3 regions of the Nocardioides caricicola genome follow, and region 3 is predicted to be linked to each of the others. Evidence: predicted binding sites of a transcription regulator. Region 3 holds the regulator's gene; each other region holds the start of a gene.
The links. Region 3 encodes LexA, which represses DNA repair genes until DNA is damaged. Its sites were predicted from a motif close to TCGAACANNTGTTCGA; they were not measured.
Positions count from the first base shown of each region.

Region 1: a site for LexA is predicted at 3,582-3,597, ahead of ABD875_RS04960 (SAV_6107 family HEPN domain-containing protein). Genes of this name have one in related genera too.
Region 2: a site for LexA is predicted at 3,421-3,436, ahead of ruvC (crossover junction endodeoxyribonuclease RuvC). Genes of this name have one in related genera too.

Region 1 is NZ_BAABFQ010000003.1:659,762-664,275, forward strand. It holds gene ABD875_RS04945 (transglutaminase TgpA family protein) at 1-1,686, shown strand, start outside; gene ABD875_RS04950 (DUF3040 domain-containing protein) at 1,780-2,226, opposite strand; gene ABD875_RS04955 (methyltransferase domain-containing protein) at 2,342-3,052, opposite strand; gene ABD875_RS04960 (SAV_6107 family HEPN domain-containing protein) at 3,081-3,512, opposite strand; gene ABD875_RS04965 (hypothetical protein) at 3,656-4,093, opposite strand; gene ABD875_RS04970 (YbaK/EbsC family protein) at 4,148-4,514, shown strand, end outside.
Region 2 is NZ_BAABFQ010000010.1:94,689-99,202, reverse strand. It holds gene ABD875_RS21355 (signal peptidase I) at 1-736, shown strand, start outside; gene ABD875_RS21350 (serine hydrolase domain-containing protein) at 749-1,888, opposite strand; gene pdxT (pyridoxal 5'-phosphate synthase glutaminase subunit PdxT) at 1,932-2,543, shown strand; gene ABD875_RS21340 (YebC/PmpR family DNA-binding transcriptional regulator) at 2,565-3,344, shown strand; gene ruvC (crossover junction endodeoxyribonuclease RuvC) at 3,462-3,989, shown strand; gene ruvA (Holliday junction branch migration protein RuvA) at 3,986-4,514, shown strand, end outside.
Region 3 is NZ_BAABFQ010000007.1:434,146-438,659, forward strand. It holds gene ABD875_RS16115 (sigma-70 family RNA polymerase sigma factor) at 1-481, shown strand, start outside; gene ABD875_RS16120 (hypothetical protein) at 540-893, shown strand; gene ABD875_RS16125 (LysM peptidoglycan-binding domain-containing protein) at 1,104-1,448, opposite strand; gene lexA (transcriptional repressor LexA) at 1,696-2,436, shown strand; gene ABD875_RS16135 (phosphatase PAP2 family protein) at 2,538-3,359, shown strand; gene ABD875_RS16140 (alkaline phosphatase D family protein) at 3,408-4,514, shown strand, end outside.

The sequences.
Region 1 (4,514 bases), on a different contig from region 3:
GCGGTGCTCGTGCCGGCGCTGATCCCGACCGTCGGCCTGCACGTGGTCGACTTCGGCCCCGGCAACGGCGGCGGCGACGAGATCACCATCAAGAACCCCACGACCGACCTGGTCCGCGACTTCAAGTCCGGCGAGGACCAGCCGCTGATCCGGTTCACCACGACCGACCCCGATCCGTCGTACCTGCGGATCCTGGCGCTGACCCGCTTCAGCGACGTGGAGTGGAGCCCCGGCGACCGCGACGTCCCCAGCGACAACGTGGCCAACGGCCTGATGCCGCCGCCCGAGGGCGTGGCCGCCGAGGTGAGCCGCGTCGAGGTGCCCTACGACGTGACCGTGCTGCCGGAGTTCGACTCGCTGTGGCTGCCGACGCAGTACCCCGCGAGCCGGGTCCAGGCCGACGGCGACTGGCGCTACGACTCCGAGACCATGGACTTCCTGGCCGTCCCCGACGACCTCACCACCTCCGGGCTGCACTACACGATGAGCGGGGTCGACCTCGAGATCACCGCGGAGCGGCTCGCGGACTCCGGCCCCGCCGCCGGCAAGGTCTCCGACACGTTCACGGAGGTGCCCGACGACGTCCCGCCGATCGTGCGCGAGCTCGCCGTCGAGGTCACCGCCGACGAGAAGTCCCAGTTCGACAAGGCGGTCGCGCTGCAGGACTGGTTCCGCGAGGACGGCGGGTTCGAGTACTCCCTCGACACCGCCGAAGGCAGCGGGTACGACGCGCTGGTCACCTTCCTCACCGACGGTCCGAACGGACGCACCGGCTACTGCGAGCAGTTCGCCTCGGCGATGGCCGTGATGGCGCGGCTGATCGGGATCCCCGCGCGGGTCGCGGTCGGCTTCTTGAACCCCACGCCCGCCGGGTCGAACACCTGGGTCTACAGCACCAACGACCTGCACGCCTGGCCGGAGCTCTACTTCGACGGCGCGGGCTGGGTGCGCTTCGAGCCGACCCCGGCCGGCCGCGCGGCCGACGTGCCCTCCTACACCCAGCAGGGGGCCGTGGCCGAGCCCGAGCCGGAGCCGAGCGCGCCGGCGAGCTCGTCCAACGTCGCCGTGCCGAGCAACCGCCCGACCGAGAGCCAGGACACCACGGCGAGCAGCTCGACCGACGACGAGTCGCTCGCGGCGTCGTACTGGCTGCCCGCCCTGGGCGTCGTGCTGGCCGTCGCGCTGGTCGTGCTCGCGCTGCTGCTCCCCCGCCTGCTGCGGGCCCGGCGCCGCGAGCGGCGGCTGCACGACGCCGACCCGGAGCAGGTGTGGGCCGAGCTGCGCGACACCGCGATCGACCTCGGCGTCGCCTGGCCGACGGGCCGCTCGCCGCGGGTGACCCGTGATGCCCTGGTCCACCACCTCGGCCTGCCGATCACCCCGACCACGCCCGACCGTCCGCCGCACGGTCCGGAGATCGCGCCGGAGGGCGTCGCCGCGCTCGACCGGATCGTGGGCGCCCTGGAGCGGCAGCGCTACTCGCGCCCGGGCAGCGAGCAGCGGATCGCGCTGCGCGCCGACGCCGAGACGTGCGTGGCGAGCCTGACCGGCGGCGCCACCCGAGCGGCCCGCCGGCGGGCGAGCTGGTGGCCGCGCTCGGTGGTCGCCGTCCGCGGCGGCTCCGCCCCGGTCACGCCGACCACCGTCGAGGCGCGGTACGGCGGGGTCGTCGACCAGATGAACTAGGTGGCCGGGGGTCGAGTGCCCAGGAACCCCGGCCGAAATGCGTACGACCCGCCTCCAGGGGCGGGTCGTACGGCGATGCGCGTGGGTTGAGGACTACCAGCCGCCCTCTTCGCGGCGTCGGCGCCAGCGGTCCTCCATGCGGTCCATGAAGGAGCCGTGGGAGGCGGTGCGACGCGGGCGACGGGTGCGGCCGGCGCGGCCACCGTCGATGACGGTGAAGGAACCATGGCTGGGGTGCCCGGAGGCGCGGGGGTCCGCAGCGGCCGAGCCGTGCGGTCCGCGCATCGCGGTGAGCGCGATCGTGGCCGAGGCCAGCATGATCACGAACCCGACGACACCGACCGCGGTGATGCTCGCGACCGCGCCGGTCATCAACACGACGACACCGAGCACGAAGCAGGCACCCGCGATGATCGCGCGACGGCGGGCGGCGCGCCGGAACGCGGTGCCACGCAGCGTCGAGGCGAGCTTGGGGTCTTCCTCGACGAGGGCTCGCTCCATCTGCTCGAGCAGTCGGAGCTCCTCTTCGGAGAGTGGCACCGTTCCTCCTCCAACAGGGTCAACGCCGGCGACTGGCGTCCGGCTCCTGCCAGTCTAGGCAGCGACCCGGCCTCACGGTAGGCGGGATCGGGAAATTCGTCCTGACTCGTGACCCTCAGCGCGCCAGCACGTGCAGCTGGGCCGCCAGCGGCCGGAACTCGGGACGCTCGGACACGGCCTCCTCCAGCTCGACCAGCGCCGCGGTCGCACCGGGCTCCAGGTCGAGCAGCGAGCCGGGCACGAGGTCGGCGAAGATCCGTACGCCGTGCACGGTCGTCACCTCGAAACCGGCCCCCGCGAGCAGCTCGGCGACCTCGACGTCGGTGAACCGGTGCCCGGGCCGGCCACCCCCGGCCGCGGGGTCGTCGAGCAGCGCGCGCGCCTGGGCGAAGTGCCCCGCCATCGCCCGCGCCACGACCGCGGCGTGCCGCTGCGCGACCAGCAGGCTGAGGGTCCCGCCCGGGCGCAGCACCGAGCGGATCGTGGCCAGGGCCGCGGCAGGGTCGTCGACGACCTCCAGGACACCGTGGCAGAGCACCACGTCGGCGCTGTCGGCACCCGAGACGTCGAGCAGCGTCGAGAGGTCACCCTGCTGCCCGGCGACCGCGACACCGGACTCCCGGGCCCGGCGGGCCAGCGCCGCGAGCGCGTCGGGGCTCGGGTCGACCACGGTCACCTGGTGGCCGAGCTCGGCGACGCGGACCGCGAAGCCGCCGGTGCCGCCACCGATGTCGAGCACGTCGCCGGCGCCGTCGAGGACCGGACGCAGGGCCTGCCAGACCACCGAGGTCCGCGCCGCGCTGCGCCGTTCGCTGGGTCGCTCCATGGACGCAACCCTAGTGGGAGCGCGCCGCTCAGCCCGCGCGGACGACCGGGATGCGCTCCTGGTGCGACGCATGCGGCACCAGGCCCAGGCTGCGCTCGACCACCGCGAGGAAGCGGTCCGCGTCGCGGACGAGGTCGTCGGCCTCCCGCTCGGTGACGGCACGGGTCGAGCCGGCCTCGGCGGCCGCGCGCTTGCTCGCCCCCGCCGCGAAGAACCGCGCCCACTCGTCCATCTCGGGCGCGACCTCCGCGAGCAGCACCCAGGCGTTGCGCTGGGAGCGCCGCCGGGCCGACTCCGGCCGGGCCCGCGCCGCGAGCAGCGCGGCGGCGGCGCGCAGCGCCGCGACGTGGGCACAGGCGTAGCGGGTCGGGACCTCGGTCGCGGAGATCGCCTCGCTCAGCGACTCCGCGGCCCGGGCGAGGTAGGCGTGGGTGGTGGCGGGAAGGGCGTACGGGTTCATGGGCAACCTCTCCGTCACGGGGCGAGACCCCGGCGGAGGCGAGGGTCGAGTCGCCCCGCCGGGGATTGTTCGAACATCTGTTCGAACAATCCCAAGGTACACCCCTCCACCGACCGGCCGTCAAGGCCTGCCGGGCACGTGGGTCAGACGGTGATCTCCTCGCGGCACCAGGTGCGCGTGTCCTTGTGCACCAGGCAGCCGACGGCGGCCAGGGTCGCCACGAGGGTCAGCCCGCAGAGCACGGAGAACAGGGTCGGCGGCTCGGTGCGCAGCACGGCCAGGATCCCCACCGCCATGAGGAGGAACAGCGCGACGATCGACCGGCGCGCCCAGTTGTGGCCCTCCCGGAAGAACATCAGCAGCACCCACATGAGCAGGGCCACGACGGCCCACATGACGAGGGCGACCGGCACGAACGCCGGCTGCTCGATCGAGCTCGAGTCGTCGCGCCCGGCCCGCCAGGCGGCCAGCACCTCGTCGCGGTAGGCGATGGTCAGCACCGCCGAGATCCCACTCAGCACCAGCACTGCGATGGTCAGCCAGATCGACGCCGTCGCCGCCGTCGGTCGCTGCGCGCTCATCCGCGCTCCTCTCCCTGTCCGGAGACCCCTCCGGAGAACATAGGGTCTCGCACTATGACTGCCGAGCATCCCTCGATCACCCGGTTTCGAGACGACCACCAGAGTCGCGGCGGCACCGGTCAGGTCGTGATCCTGCCCGACTCCGTGCACACCGCGGCACTCGCCGCGGAGGCGCTGGGCTGTGAGGTCGGGGCGATCGCCAACAGCCTGGTGTTCGACGCGGACGGTTCGCCGGTGCTCATTCTGACGTCAGGCGCCCACCGGGTCGACACCGCCAAGCTCGCCGCCGACCTCGGGGTGACGAACCTCAAGCGGGCCAAGCCCGAGTTCGTGCGCGAGCACACCGGGCAGGTGATCGGCGGCGTGTCCCCGATCGGGCACCCGGCGCCGGTGCCGACGTACCTGGACACCTGGCTGCGCC
Region 2 (4,514 bases), on a different contig from region 3:
CGTGCCGGCCCCGAACGGGAACACCTGCACCGTGCTCACGCCGGGGACGAACACCTCGCGCGGCGTGAACCTCACCTGGCCCGACAACGTCGCGTCGCTTCCCCGGCTGGCGTACACCGCCTCGACCAACCTGACCGGCGCGACCTCGAACGCCGTCGACCTCGGCACCACTTGGGAGCTGCGGGTCCGCTACAACCCGAGCACGACCGCGAACCAGAACAAGATCGTGACCGTCACGGCCGCGCCGCGGCTCGCGACCACCGCGAGCTGGACCGGGCCGACGACGAGCTGGAAGTTCCGGACCGGCTCCACCGCCGCGGCGCAGCCGGTCTGCGGCGACGCCACGCCGGCCGTGGTCGCGATCCGCGCCCCCGACGGGGCGACCCGCACGCCCACCGCCCAGCGGGCGTTCATCAGCGGCGCCACCGGCTGCACGGCCGACATCGGGTTCTGCGGGACGATCGAGGACGCCTCGACGATCTCGACCGTCACCTACGTCCTCCGGCGCGACCAGGGCGGGACCATCCGCTGCTTCAACGGCACCTCGTGGGTCGTCAGCTGCACCGCGGTCACGGCGCTGTCGACGACGTACAACAACCAGCTGACGTTCTACGAGGACGCGACGACCGCGACCGTCTACCCGAACACCGGCACCGGCTCCTACACGCTCACCGTCACCGTGACCGACAGCTGGCAGAACGTGACGACGAGCGCGGTCTCGTTCACGCTCAACTGAGGCGGCTGAGGCTCAGCGCAGGGCCTCGGTGACCACCCGGGCGGCGTCGCGCAGGCCGTACGTCGTGGGAGCGGCGATCTGGCCCGTCCCGAGCCGGACGACGATCGTCCCGGACGCGCGGTCGACCATCGCGATCTGGCCGCCGAGGCCGATGGCCGAGAAGAGCGAACGCGCCGCGCCGGGGACCAGCTGTCCGACGTGCTCGACCACGGGCTGGCCGTGCTCGTCGACCGGGTCCGTCGAGCCGCGCACCACGCCGTACCGGTTGAGCCACCACAGGTAGCCGTACGCGGCGTTCAACGTGGTCGACGACCGTCCGGTGGACGCGTCGACATACGCCCGGTCGAGGATCCGCTTCCCGCCGACCTTGCCGCGATGCAGGTAGAGCTGGGCGAAGCGGGCGAGGTCGAGGCAGGTGGTGTTGGCGCCGAAGTAGACGTTCGTCGCCGTGCCGCCGGCGTTCGTGGTCATCCGCGTGTGGGTCATGCCGAGCGGCCGGAAGAGCCGGTCCGCGGCGAACTCGTGGGTCGGGACCCCGGTCGCACTGCGGAGCACCGCGTCGAGGACCTGGATCGCGGCGTTGTTGTACGCCCAGGCCGTCCCCACCGGGTACTGCTGGCTCAGCCCGACGGCGTACGCCGTGCGGTCGGGCGCGTGCGTCATCTGGTTGTAGTCGGAGTCGAGTGACCAGAACCGACCGCTGTCGTTGCTGAGCAGGTTCCGGACGGTGACCGTCGCGGAGTCGGTGCCCGCCCAGGAGGGGACGTGGTCGGCGACGGGATCGTCGAGCGCCAGGTCGCCGTCGCGCACCGCGATGCCGACCAGCGCGCTGGTGATCGACTTGGTGATCGAGAAGACCTCGCGCGGGGTGGTGCGCGGCGTGCCCCAGTTCCAGTCCCGGACCAGCCGGCCGCCGCGGACCACGGCGAGGCAGGTGCTGTCCTCAGCCCTCGCGTCGGCGGCGATCGCGTCCAGGCGCGCCGGCCGGAACCCGGCCTCTACGGCCGTGGTCGTCGGCCAGCCGTCGACGCGCGCGGGCCCCGCCGTCTGGGCCGTCGGGGCCGTGTGGGCCGTGTGGGCCGTCTGGGCCGGCGAGGCCGTCGGCACGGCGAGCAGCAGGCTCACGCCCGCGGCGAGGAGTGCTGCTCTCATGCCGATGAGGATAAGTCCGCGGCGGTCCCTAGGATGAACGGTCGTGACCACGACGACCCGGAGGACCATCGGCGTCCTCGCCGTCCAGGGCGACGTGCGCGAGCACGTCCGCACGCTCGAGTCGCTCGGGGTGTCGACCGTGCGGGTGCGCCGTACCTCCGAGCTGGACGCGTGCGACGGTCTGGTGATCCCCGGCGGCGAGTCCACGACGATGGCCAAGCTCGCCCGGACCTTCGACCTGTTCGAGCCGGTCCGGCAGCGGGTCAAGGAGGGCATGCCGACGTTCGGCACCTGCGCCGGGATGATCATGCTCGCCGACCGGATCGAGGACGGCACCGACGACCAGGAGACGATCGGCGGCCTGGACATCACGGTCCGGCGCAACGCCTTCGGGCGGCAGGTCGACTCCTTCGAGGACGACGTCCACTTCGCCGGGCTGCACGAGCCGGTGCACGCGATCTTCATCCGCGCGCCGTGGGTCGAGTCGGTGGGATCAGGCGTCGAGGTCCTCGCTCGTGTCGAGCACGGCGAGGCCGCAGGTAGGATCGTCGCGGTCCGTCAGGGTTCGCTGATGGCGACGTCGTTCCATCCCGAGGTGGGTGGCGACGCCCGGGTCCACCGCCTGTTCGTGGACCTGGTCGCCGGGCCCAAGTAGCGCTGAGTAGAAGAGGGACGCATGTCTGGCCACTCCAAGTGGGCGACCACGAAGCACAAGAAGGCCGCGATCGACGCCAAGCGCGGCAAGCTGTTCGCCAAGCTGATCAAGAACATCGAGATCGCGGCGAAGATGGGCGGCCCCGACCCGGCCGGCAACCCGACGCTGTACGACGCCATCCAGAAGGCGAAGAAGCAGTCGGTGCCGAACAAGAACATCGACTCCGCGGTCAAGCGCGGCGGCGGCCTCGACGGCGGCGGGGTCAACTACGAGACGATCATGTACGAGGTCTACGGTCCGTCGGGCGTTGCGCTGCTCGTCGAGTGCCTGACCGACAACCGCAACCGCGCCGCGATGGAGGTCCGCACGGCCGTCACGCGCAACGGCGGCACCATGGCCGACCCCGGCTCGGTCTCCCGGCTGTTCACCCGCAAGGGCGTCGTGGTCGTGGACAAGAAGCAGGAGAAGGGCGGCGAGCCCTGGGAGGTCTCCGAGGACGACGTCCTCGAGGCGACGCTCGACGCCGGCGCCGAGGAGGTCAACGACCTCGGTGACGGTTTCGAGATCCAGTCGGAGGCGGGCGACGTGGTCGCCGTACGCACCGCGCTGCAGGCCGCCGGCATCGACTACGAGTCCGCCGAGGTCCAGTTCGTCGCCACCATGGACATCCCGGTGACCGAGGTCGACGTCGCCGGCAAGGTCTTCCGCCTGGTCGACGCCGTCGACGACTGCGACGACGTGCAGAACGTCTACAGCAACGCCGACATCCCCGACGACGTCCTCGAGTCGATCGACGCCTGACCTGTCGCAGCCGATCGCGCCGCCGACCCGGGCGTGTCCTCCGGGGCACCGGGGGAGCGGCCGGATAGCGTTGCCTCCGAACACCTGTTCGGACGGAAGGGCTGACCGATGCGCGTGCTGGGGATCGACCCCGGGCTGACCCGCTGTGGCATGGGCGTGGTCGAGGGCATGGTCGGGAGGCCGTTGAGCCTGGTCGACGTCAACGTGCTGCGTACGTCGTCCGACCTGCCGGTCCCGCAGCGGCTGGTGACCATCGAGAAGGGCATCGACGCCTGGCTCGACGAGTACCGCCCCGACGCGGTCGCAGTGGAGCGGGTCTTCGCCCGCTCCGACGTCAGTACCGTGATGGGCACCGCCCAGGCCAGCGGCATCGCGATGGTGTGCGCCGCCCGGCGCGGCCTGCCGATCGCGCTGCACACGCCGAGCGAGGTCAAGGCGGCGGTCTCGGGCAACGGCCGCGCCGACAAGGCCCAGGTCGGGGCCATGGTGACCCGGATCCTGCGGCTGGACGCGATGCCGAAGCCGGCCGACGCCGCCGACGCGCTCGCCCTGGCCATCACCCACATCTGGCGCGGCGGCGCCCAGGCCCGCATCGACGCGGCGCTGGCCGCGGCCGGAGGTGCGAAGAAAGTGAGCAGAGCATGATCGCGTTCGTGTCCGGGAGGGTCGCCCAGGTGACCCTCTCCAGCGCGGTGCTGGAGGTCGGGGGAGTCGGCTTGGAGCTGATGTGCACCCCGGGGACCCTCGCCACGCTGCGCACCGGCCAGGCGGCGACGCTGCCGACCAGCATGGTCGTGCGCGAGGACTCCTTGACCCTCTTCGGCTTCGCGGACGACGACGAGAAGCAGACGTTCGAGCTCGTGCAGACCGCCTCGGGCGTCGGCCCCAAGGTCGCCCAGTCGATGCTCGCCGTGCTCACCCCCGACGACCTGCGCCGCGCGATCGCCGGCGACGACGTCAAGACGCTCACCAAGGTGCCCGGCATCGGCCAGAAGGGCGCCCAGCGGATCATCCTCGAGCTCAAGGACCGCATCGGCGCACCGTCCAGCGTCCGTACGCCGGCCGCGACCCCCGGCTCCGCCCCGTGGCGCGACCAGGTCCACCAGGGTCTGGTCGGGCTCGGCTGGCCGGCTCGCGACGCCGAGAAGGCCGTCGACGCCGTCGCGCCCG
Region 3 (4,514 bases):
GCACTTCCGCGACCTGGGCTGGACGGTACGACCGCCGCGCTCCATCCAGGAGACCCAGACCAAGATCATCGCCAGCGAGCCGGAGCTCTACCAGCTGCTCGGCCGTGCACCCCGGCCCACCGACATCGCCCGCCACCTCGACCTGGACCTCGAGGTCGTGATCGACGCCCTCGGCGCCAGCGGCTGCTTCGCGCCGGCGTCCCTGGACGCCCCGACCCACGCGGAGGCCGATGCCCTCGGCCCGCGGATCGGGTTCACCGATCCCGGCTTCGACCACGCCGAGGCCCGCGCCATGCTCACCCCGGTGCTGGCCAAGCTCTCGCCCCGCGAGCGCAAGATCGTGGAGATGCGGTTCTTCCGCGGGTGCACGCAGTCAGAGATCGGCAAGGAGATCGGCGTGACCCAGATGCAGGTCTCCCGGCTGCTGACGCGGCTGCTCGCCCGGCTGCGCGACGAGCTGGAGCTCGAGCTGGCCGCCTGAGGCTCGCCGCGTCGAGGGCCGGGCCGATGCCCGACCATCGATCGGCGACAATGTCCCCGTGACGGGGACGAGCGGAGGCAAGCGCGCCGGCTCGCGCCGTGGACCTCGCCAGAGGACCCGGTTCCAGCCGGCGTTGCTGGGGCTCGCACTCGGCGTCACCGCCTGCATCGTGGCGTGGGGCTACCTGGTCTGGGCGGCCATCGACTTCGGCTCGTCCGCGCGCAGCGGCAACTCGACGGCCTGGTGGTTCCTCGCGACTGCGTCGGTGGGCGCCGTGGCGTGCCTGTTCGTCGGGCTCATGCTGATCGCGGCGATCTCCCGCCGGCTCGGCATCACCAAGCCGCCGGAGAAGCCGAAGGGCGACACCGGCGACGAGCCCCGGCCGGTCGGCGGTCGGCGCGCGGCGCGCTGAGTCGCTCGCGTTCGTGCGGTGACTTCGAGGTGGTTTCGAGGCTCGTCGCTAGCGCTCCTCGCACCTCAACCACCGATTGCACGATGGTTGAGGTGCGAGCGAACCGAGCCTCGACACCAAATGCCGCGAGGGGCGGGATCACGGGATCCCGCCCCTCGTCTTCCCCGGCTCGTCAGCCGGGGTCGAAGCGGCTGACGAAGTCTGTGGTGGTTACTGCAGCGGAACGCGCAGCTCCTGGCCGGCAGCGACCATGCCGGACTCGAGGGCGTTGAGCTCCTCGATCTCGTGGACCATGCCGCGCACGTCGCCGTCCTCGGCGATGTCGGCCGCGATGTCCCAGAGCGTCTCGCCGGCGCCGACCATCACGACGCGCGTGGGGGCGGGGGTGCCCTTCTCGCCGGAGGCGACCGAGCCCTGGGCGAGGACGATGCCGACCGCGAGCACCGCGACCAGCGCGACCAGGAACACCACCAGCCGGCCACGCCGGGTGAGCCGCACGGTGCTGCGGCGCTGGGTGGGCGTCCAGGTCATCTGGTCGAGGGTGACGGTGCTCATCGGGACCTCCGGGGGAAGGGGGCTGGGTCGCTGACGTGTCCAGTTCTAGTGGTGGCCACCGACAGTGCTCCGAGACCTGTCTGGACCGCCTGCTCGATCAGACGTTCGATCGAACATGTGTACGAGATTAGAGCACCTGTTCGAACGAATTCAAGGGTGACGCGAACATTTGTTCGAATCGATTCCCGCGACACGCGATTCGAACAGATGTTTGAAATGCGCGGCCGTGGGTGGCTACGGTGAGCCCATGGCCACCAAGAAGACCGCCGACAAGACCGAGGCGAAGCGCGTCACCGAGTTCCCCGACGGTCCGGCCGACGCCACCGGCCTCACCCCGCGCCAGCAGCGGGTGCTCGCGCACATCAAGGACTCCATCGAGAAGCGCGGCTACCCGCCGAGCATGCGCGAGATCGGCGAGGCGGTCGGGCTGACCAGCTCCTCCAGCGTCGCCCACCAGCTGAAGGTCCTGGAGGAGAAGGGCTACCTCAAGCGCGACCCCAACCGGCCGCGCGCCCTCGAGGTCTTCCTGCCCGAGGTCATGGCCGCGCGCCGGTCGATGTCGAGCGCCGAGGAGACGTCGTACGACGAGACCGGCGTGGGCGACGCGATGCCCGCTGCGGCGTACGTCCCGATGGTCGGCCGGATCGCCGCCGGTGGCCCGATCCTGGCCGAGGAGCGGGTCGAGGACGTCTTCCCGCTGCCCAAGCAGCTCGTCGGCGACGGCCAGCTGTTCCTGCTCGAGGTCTCCGGCGACTCGATGGTCGACGCCGCGATCTGCAACGGCGACTACGTCGTGATCCGTCAGCAGCCGACCGCCGAGAACGGCGAGATCGTCGCCGCGATGATCGACGGCGAGGCGACGGTCAAGACGTTCCAGCGCAAGGACGGAAATGTGTGGCTCCTGCCCCACAACCCCGCCTACGATCCGATCGACGGCACTGACGCCACGATCCTGGGTAAAGTGACAGCAGTGCTGCGCCGGGTCTGACGTTTTCTCGCACTATCGGGGAATCACCTGAGCAGACCCTGGTGTTGGTTCCGGGTAGGACCCGGATGGCACAGGGAGGGTGCATGAACAACGCTGGTGCTGTGGCCTCAGCACCTGCGCTTGCCCGCACCTCTGGTCTGCCGGGCTGGGCGCGTGCCCTGCTCGAGCTGCTGCTGATCGTCGCCTTCTGGGTCGTCTACAGCCTCGCCCGGCTGCTCGCCGACACCAACATGCAGCCCGCGCTCGCGCGCGCCAACGAGCTGCTGCACGTCGAGGGCGTCATGGGCATCCAGTGGGAGTTCGCCCTCAACCAGCTGTTCACCGACCACCGGGTGCTCGGCCTCCTCGGCAGCTACTGGTACGCCACCCTGCACTACGTCGTCACCGCGTCGGTGCTGATCTGGCTCTGGCGTCTCGGCGCCGACCGCTACGGTCCGGCCCGCCGCGCGCTGGCCATCGGCACGCTCCTCGCGCTGGTCGCCTACATCTCGCTGCCGACCGCCCCGCCGCGCTTCATCGCCGGGTACGTCGACGTCCTCAGGCTGCACGCCGCCGACGGCTGGTGGGGCGCGGACGCCTCCGCTCCGCGAGGCCTCGGCGGCCTGACCAACGAGCTCGCGGCGTTCCCGTCGATGCATGCCGGCTGGGCGCTGTGGGTCGCGCTCGCGCTGCAGTTCTACGCCACCCGCAAGTGGGTGCGCGTGCTCGGGTGGGTCTATGCCCTCGGCACCGTCGTGGTCATCGTCGGCACCGGCAACCACTGGGTGATCGACGCGCTGGTCGGCTGGATGGTGATCGTGCTGGCCTGGGCCGTCGCGGTGGCGGTCGGCCGGATCCCGGTGCCACCACTGCTGCGCCGGCGAACCCTCAGTCGAACAGTGGATGAACGACCATCACGCGAGGACGCCGTCGTCGTTGACTGAGGCGTGACCCCGCAGCCTTCCTCTCCTGGGCGAGTCCATCGCCGCACCGTGCTCGGCACGGCCACCGTCGGCGCCGCAGCGCTCACCGTCGCGCCGCCGAGCCACGCCGCCGCCCGGTCCTACTTCCAGCACGGCGTCGCGTCGGGCGACCCGCTCCCGAACGCCGTGTTGATCTGGACCCGCGTCACCACCCGCAGCACTCGCGCCGACGTGCAGTGGGAGGTGGCGCGCGACGCCCGCTTCCGCGACGTCGTCCGGCGCGGGACGTTCACCACCAGCGCGAGCCGGGACCACACCGTCAAGGTCGACGTCACCGGCCTGTCGCCGGCGACCTGGTACCACTACCGCTTCACCTACGCCGGAGTCGCCAGCCGTGTCGGTCGCACCCGCACCGCCCCGGCCCACGACGCCCTCCCGGCGAACCTGCGGTTCGGCGTGGTGTCGTGCGCGAACCTCCAGGCGGGCTGGTTCAGTGCCTACCGCGGCCTCGCCGCCCGCGACGACCTGCACGCCGTCGTGCACCTCGGTGACTACCTCTACGAGTACGGGCCCGGCCAGTACGGCTACGGCTTCGACGACGAGGACATCCGCAGCCACGAGCCCGCCCACGAGATGCTGTCGCTGCAGGACTACCGGCGGCGGCACGCGCAGTACAAGCGCGACGCCGACCTGCAGGACCTGCACGCGAAGTACCCCTGGATCGTCACGTGGGACGACCACGAGGTCACCAACGACCAGTACCGAGACGGCGCGGAGAACCACAACACCGACCTCGGCGAGGGCGACTACCTCCAGCGCCGTGCGCGGGCGCACCGGGCGTACGACGAGTGGATGCCGGTGCGCATGGACGGCACCGCCCGGCTGCGCGACGGCGACCGTCTCTACCGGCGGCTCCGCTTCGGCCGGCTCGCCGAGATCAGCATGCTCGACCTGCGCTCCTACCGCGACGCGCAGGTGCCCACGCCCCTGCCCGAGCCGGTCCCGGTCCCCGACTCCGGGGTCAACGACCCGGACCGCACGATCATCGGCCGCCAGCAGCTGGACTGGCTCAAGGACTCGCTGCGCCGCGACCGCGCGCAGTGGAAGGTGATCGGCAACCCCGTGATGATCGCGCCGGTCGACTTCGCCGGCCTGCCGGACGCCCTCGTCGACCCG